DNA from 3 places in the Paenibacillus marinisediminis genome. Region 1 is predicted to be linked to each of the others. Evidence: riboswitches for the same ligand, from Rfam matches in the RefSeq annotation. Region 1 holds a riboswitch; each other region holds the start of a gene.
What was found. Region 1 has a riboswitch for cyclic di-AMP ahead of ACXX53_RS21360 (ubiquitin-like domain-containing protein). Riboswitches for the same ligand answer to the same signal wherever they lie in the genome.
Positions count from the first base shown of each region.

Region 2: linked by a shared signal. The riboswitch ahead of ACXX53_RS06640 (3D domain-containing protein) and the one ahead of ACXX53_RS21360 (ubiquitin-like domain-containing protein) in region 1 are both predicted to bind cyclic di-AMP.
Region 3: linked by a shared signal. The riboswitch ahead of ACXX53_RS11995 (hypothetical protein) and the one ahead of ACXX53_RS21360 (ubiquitin-like domain-containing protein) in region 1 are both predicted to bind cyclic di-AMP.

Region 1 is NZ_JBTGUH010000016.1:13,352-15,619, forward strand. It holds gene ACXX53_RS21355 (TatD family hydrolase) at 1-647, shown strand, start outside; cyclic di-AMP (ydaO/yuaA leader) riboswitch at 840-1,032, shown strand; gene ACXX53_RS21360 (ubiquitin-like domain-containing protein) at 1,333-2,268, shown strand, end outside.
Region 2 is NZ_JBTGUH010000002.1:175,524-177,791, reverse strand. It holds gene ACXX53_RS06645 (polysaccharide deacetylase family protein) at 1-535, shown strand, start outside; gene ACXX53_RS06640 (3D domain-containing protein) at 591-1,385, opposite strand; cyclic di-AMP (ydaO/yuaA leader) riboswitch at 1,394-1,579, opposite strand; gene ACXX53_RS06635 (amino acid ABC transporter ATP-binding protein) at 1,839-2,268, opposite strand, start outside.
Region 3 is NZ_JBTGUH010000004.1:172,008-174,275, forward strand. It holds gene kdpF (K(+)-transporting ATPase subunit F) at 1-64, opposite strand, end outside; cyclic di-AMP (ydaO/yuaA leader) riboswitch at 326-492, opposite strand; gene ACXX53_RS11995 (hypothetical protein) at 531-941, opposite strand; cyclic di-AMP (ydaO/yuaA leader) riboswitch at 1,058-1,289, opposite strand; gene ACXX53_RS12000 (CgeB family protein) at 1,616-2,268, opposite strand, start outside.

The sequences.
Region 1 (2,268 bases):
AAACGATTCCTACGACAATGGAGCTTGCTGAGAAGTACCCGTTTATATATGCGGCAGTGGGTTGGCATCCGACGGATGCTATTACAATGGAGAAATCCGATATCGATTGGATTGCAAAGCTGACAGAACATGAGAAGGTTGTTGCCATCGGTGAGATTGGGCTTGATTACTATTGGGACACGTCCCCTAAGGATGTGCAGCAGCGAGTGTTTCGTCAGCAGATTGGACTGGCTCGCGAATTGAAGATGCCGATCATCATTCACAACCGGGATGCTCATGAAGATGTGATACGCATTCTCCGTGAAGAGAAAGCGAAGGATGTAGGCGGTATCATGCACTCCTTCTCTGGCAGCTGGGAAACAGCGAAGATGTGTATGGATATGGGGTTCTATATTTCGTTTGGAGGCCCGATTACGTTCAAGAATGCCAAGCAGCCTAAGGAAGTGTTGAAGCAGGTGCCGATGGACCGCTTATTGGTTGAAACGGACAGTCCATACTTGACACCTCATCCATACCGTGGAAAGCGAAATGAATCTGCTTATGTGCGCCTTGTAGCGGAGGAAGCAGCTGGAATAAAAGAGTTAGATTTTGAAGAATTTTGCAAAAAAACGACCGACAACGCCCTTACATGTTTTGACATGCGTTGAAAAACGAAGAAAAACCGGTGATTTAATGTTCTACGCCAAAATTTAAATGGATTTCTTTATCAAAACAGCGGATTGTAACTTTTTTTTAATCCTTTTTACCGAAAAACGAAATTGATTAGATCTTTACAACTTTGTAATAAACACGATATGATGACTCACAGAAGTTCGATTGAACTTGAATATTGTTCCAACCAACCAGTAACGCTGAGTCTCTGAAACAAGAGAGCGGGGGAACCACATGCCATCGGTTAGTGCCACACCGATGCGGAGTGTATCCTAGGGGTGAGTTCCGGGCGACCGAGCCATGAGCCGGTACGAACGGATAGGGCGACTCTCAGCGCCCGAACCCGACAGCTAACCTCGCAAGCGTATGGAGAGAGGTCCTCGTCTTGAGTCCTAAATGGGTTGTCTGTTTGGGTCATCTTAGAAGCCATGAGAGAGATTCCTCTTAATTTAGGCTTCTTTTCGTTTTAATCAGCTTCGAGACTGTGAGTAATGGAAACTCGCATAATCGTGCTAGCCTATTCATAGGTTAGAAGAAGCAAAGGTGAGGAAGGAACCGTTACTGGGGTTGGTATGAAGAACAAGCCGGCACAAGCTTGTTCAACATCCTATCACCAATAGTCGCGTCAGAAGCAATCATGCAGCATTCTTGACGGCGGGACTATGTAAGGAGGACCGAGAAATGGGAAACATCGTGAATAACGAACCCCATGATCCCCGATCATCCAGCAAGTCACTCGCAATGCAGTGGAAGCATGAAAATGTGCGAATAATTTCAGTAATTGCTGTAGTTGCTATCGCTATAACAGTAGTCAGTGTATTGGTCGGTTTCAGCTATTCGAAGAAGACGGTATCTGTATTCGTCGACGGACAGTTGATGAAGCTTGAAACGAGACAGGATACGGTACGCGAAGTTTTGGATGAGCACGCGATTACCGTAGGAACACATGATGATGTGTCGGTGGAGCTAGCAGCAGAAGTAGAAGACGGAACTAAAATCATCATAGATCGCGCGGAACCTGTTCATTTGACGGTAGACGGACAAACGAAAACATTGTACACGACAGAGTACGATGTGAAGCATGTCTTGGATGAGGCTAATGTCTCGTTAACCGAGCTGGACAAAGTGTACCCAAGCGTAGACACAGCTATAAAGTCCGATATGGACATCAAAGTGGTCCGTGTGACCAAGGATATTGTACAGCGCAAAGTTGATGTTCCGTTTCAAGTTGTAAAGCAAGCTGATCCGAATCTGAAGAAAGGTTCTACCAAGACTGTTCAGAAGGGTCAAAATGGTCTAGTCGTACAGCAGATCGAGCAGGTTTATGAAGATGGCAAGCTTGTTCTTTCGCAGATGGTTGGCAAGACAGTTCAAGCCAAGCAAGTTGACCAAGTTATTGCTTACGGTACGAAGAAGGAACCGGAAGTTGCGGTATTGTCAGCCAAGAGCGTAGATACCGAACAGACGGCGAAGGACAGTGTCGGCTTTGACTACAAGAAGAAACTTACTAATGTGCAGTTGACTGCTTATACGGAAGAGAAAGGCACCCCAGGGGCGAAGACAGCATCCGGAACCAAGGTTACTGAAGGTCGAACGATTGCTGTAGACCCTGATTTG
Region 2 (2,268 bases), on a different contig from region 1:
GAAGGAACATGGCATACAAGCTACTTTCTTTATTGAGGGTCATCGAGCTAAGGCTAATCCAGATATGATCAAACGAATGGTAGCTGAAGGGCATATCATCGGAAATCATTCATACGATCATCCGCTGCTTACGAAGACGACCATGTCATCATTCGTCAAGCAGATCCAGAATACAGAAACGATCATCTCGAATATTACAGGCTATAAACCTCGATTCTTCAGACCTCCATTCGGTGAGATTACCGAAGAGCAGCTTCAGTGGGCTGGCGACCATGGTTATATCGTCGTCAATTGGGATGTAGATTCTAATGATTGGCGCGGCATACCGTCTAGTCGTGTTGAACAGAACATCATGAGTCAAGTCAGCTCCGGCTCGATCATTCTGCAGCATGCAGGCGGAGGAGGAAAACCAGGATATTTGCAGAACACGGTTCAAGCTCTGCCCAAGGTTATCCGACAGCTTCGCGAACAGAATTATCAGTTTGTTACACTGCCCGATTTACTTCATGATCATAAGGAAAAGAGAGATTACTGATTAAGTACAAACGAGCTTATCCGTTCCTTCAACGGACAAGCTCGTATCTTTTTCCTTATTTCAGTACATATACCTGTACATCTTGAATACCGAATTCATCACCTGTACTCTTGCTTACTGGAACGAAGATATCAATCTTATTTCCTTTAATCGTACCGCCAGTATCAGATGCAGTCGCAACGAAACCTCCACCAGGCAAATGACTAAATTGATAGCCAGTCACAAACAGCTTGGTTCCAAGCGGTATTACATCCGGGTCAACAGCAACTGTACCTAATCGCAGTGGATTACCTAATGCATCAACCGCGCCCCATCCATTCTCGCTCGGGTCTGCAGTATAAGCAGTCGCACGCATGTCAAGCTTATCCGTATACGTCATATCTCTTCCTGCAACAGTTACTGTGTTAGATGCAGCTTTCTCAGCTGTTGTTGACGCAGCTTTAACTTTTGATGTTTGACTCTTCGGAGCCGCTGCTGCCACTGAAGCTGCTGCTGCTTTTGAAGTTGCCGCTTGTGCTTTTGCATTATCTTTTGCTTCATTTTTTGCATTAGTTGTTACTGTCGCAGTTTCCGACTTCTTACCCTGCTCATCTACCGTTAGGTTAGCGACGGGACTATTCTGCATCACATCTGGAACCATAACTTCATTACCAGCATACAACTTCTTCTTCTCGATCACAGGATGATCTGCTAGAAAACCTTCAATGCTCACATTATATTGTTCTGCTGTTTGATAGAATGTAGCATTGCTCGTTGATTGGCTTCCTTCCGCATATACAGGAATAATCTGTAGTAATGTGACTACTCCGAGCATCAAGCCCGTAATCTTAAGTGTTAAGCTCTTCTTCATGTTGTTATTACCTCCTTAGAATCTGCCTCCGGGGTTAGTTGTCGGATTCGGGTTAAGGAGTACCCTACGTTCGCTTCTCTCCGATAGAGAGCTGCGATACGATTCACCCCAAGATGATCAGATCGATTAATCTCGTCTGAAACATCAATCAGGCGTCCCCCGTACGTTGTCGTTCGGCTTGGCTTACATATTATCACAGATTTGTAACCTATCAAATGTTATATAATGTAATATCCTTCAAATCCTTGGGGCACAACGGGTTCAGAGATTACAACACGATGACAATAATGACTGCTTCAACAATAAATAAGGATGATTACGGTAATTCAGAAGTGGTGTAAGGATGGATGAAAACAGGGTAGGATTATCCATAATTTAGGTTAGGAGACTAAATAAAAAGAGCGCCGGATCAACCAGCGCTCTTTGAATATTTCACATCGTTCAATATAAGGTTTACAATACTTTACTCAAAAAATTCTTGGTTCGATTATGTTGGGGATTCCCAAACACCTGATCAGGTGTTCCATCCTCTACGATTTGACCGCCATCCATAAAGATGATCCGGTCGCCTACCTCCCTGGCAAAGCCCATCTCGTGTGTGACAATGACCATAGTCATCCCGTCAGCAGCGAGTGATTTCATAACTTCAAGCACTTCTCCAACCATCTCAGGGTCAAGTGCAGACGTTGGCTCGTCAAACAGCATCACATGAGGCTGCATCGCGAGAGCACGAGCGATGGCGATCCGCTGCTTCTGTCCACCGGACAGTTGAGCTGGATATGCGTTCGCTTTATCCGCCAAACCGACTTTCGTGAGCAGATCCATTGCGATTTGCACCGCTTTATCCTTCGGAACATTTTTCACTTTAATCGGGGCGATAATG
Region 3 (2,268 bases), on a different contig from region 1:
TAACCAATGCGTAGCCAAGATAGATAAACAGTGCCGCTACAAGCACTCCCAGCGCGATCATCATGACGTTCACCTCGCTAATCAGCTTTCTAATTCAGAAGCGCTCCAACGATATACGATATATACGATCGAGGACAGCAGCCCTAGCAGCGCGACCATAATGACATCCAGCACAGTCTTCACACCCCTTATGAACAAATGAAGCACGATTCTCCTAATTTCAGCGCCGAATCGCAAAAAACCGCACGGAAAGAGGGGGTCCTCTTCCCATGCGGTTATCCAGTCACAGCTATAGAAAGCCGGACATCCTGCACGACGAAAGAAGGCTGCCTCTATGGACGCTTACGAGGTTAGCTGACGGATTCGGGCGCATGAGTCGCCCTACTCGGCTGGCCGCCGAGATTCACCCCTGCATGACTGAGCTTTTCTCACTCTGACATGCCTAATTGGTTCCCCCGCTCCCCTGCAACAGGGATTAAGCGATGAGCTTGGCCTTGGCTCTATGAAATTAGGATCAACCTGCAGCTCTGCTAACTGATCAGGTCCGTCAGTAGAAACGATACCTGCTCGGATTGTGTGTACAATACCATATCCGCTCCGAGCAGCTGATAGATCGATCTTGGATTATGATGCTTCGTAATGACCACGATACTGTCTGTGGTCCATGGTCGACAGTGCTTCAACAGTCGACAGGTCAACGCAAAGCTCGTTTCAAATAAATAAATTCGTCCTACTCTCCGCGAAGGCTGAGAGTCTGTCAGTGACTTGGATGTGTTGATGCGCCAAATATTTTTCACACCAAGCTTTTTCATCCGGGCATCGCACTGAGCATTGTTAACAACTGCGGCAACCGGGATTCCGGCTCCCTTAAGCGATCGAACGAAGTCCACTCCCATAGCATTAGGAGCGAATACCGCAATGGTTCGATCCGTATCATACATGATCCTCACTACCTCCTAAAATGTCCGCAAACGCATCATTCATTCGGGTAAGAGGCTGATCTGCATGCGCTGTATCTAATGTACCTGACCTAATACTTCATGTACTTTAGCATAAACGCGCCTCTCCTCGGACGCTTACGAGGTTAGCTGTCGGGTTCGGAATCGAAGAGTCGCCCTACTGGTTGAAGCGACAACTCACTTGAACTTCGTGAATATGTCCTTAACCGGATTCACCCCAGCGAATATTATCCGCTTGGCAGCTCCAATCATCTTGCGGCTGCAAGCTATATTATTCGCGATAATGGTTCCCCCGTTTCCGCAATACGCGGAATTCAGCGATGAAATCGCAACGGCAATGATCAATTTCTGAAATGTATCTTACGCCTCTCACAACCTTCATGTAAACGAAACTGAAAGTTGCTATTGAATTATTAAAGCTAGATTCATGTGACTAATCACACACTATCTTGTAATTTCATATTCACAGCTATGTCTTGCTCGTTTATTCTAGCGTTTATTAGATTGATGCAGTATAGATCAGATAATTTAAGAACGGTATGGTTGTAATCGTTTTTTCGACATAAAGCAATCGTTTAACGCTCATCTAATCTATTTTTTTCCACACAACACAAAACCGCCGCTCGGAAAGTCCGCGCGACGGCTATCTACTTAAACTAAGAGCCATATATGGTCACAAACAGCTGATGGAGTCGGTGGGCATAAGTATGCTCACGCAGTGTGCGTGCAAGTCCGCGCAGCGCAATCTCACGGCGTGCTTCCTCATGCTTAAGATAATGTTCAATCTTCTGAAGCATTTCCTCCGGTGAGCTATAGGTCTCTATCTCAACTCCTGGGGTGTAGAAGCGCGTCAGATCACTGCGTACATCTGTCAACTGCAGCGTTCCGCAGCCCATGATCTCAAACGTGCGCGGATTAGGTGAAGCACCGACGACCTGTGCCGAATTGCTATTAAAGGTATCATCGTCATGCGAGCGATGCATGTTAATCACGATCTTCGTTTTGTTGTACATTTCTGCTGTTTCTTGCGGGGTGAGCCAGCGTCCAAGATCAACCTTATGCGTGTATTTGCCATACCCTGCCGCGCGATCCCACCATATTCCGGAGATTCGAATATCATAGGACATAAGCCTTGAGAAGATAGGATCTAAGAAGCGCACTCGATTCCAATAAGCAGTGCCGATGAAGCATACCTCACGCAATCTGCCGCTCGAAGTGGTCCTAGGCTGAAAATGTCCGGGATATACGCCAAACGGCAAATAGTTTACATTCCTGCAGCCAATGGATTGATAAAAGCTGACACAGTTCA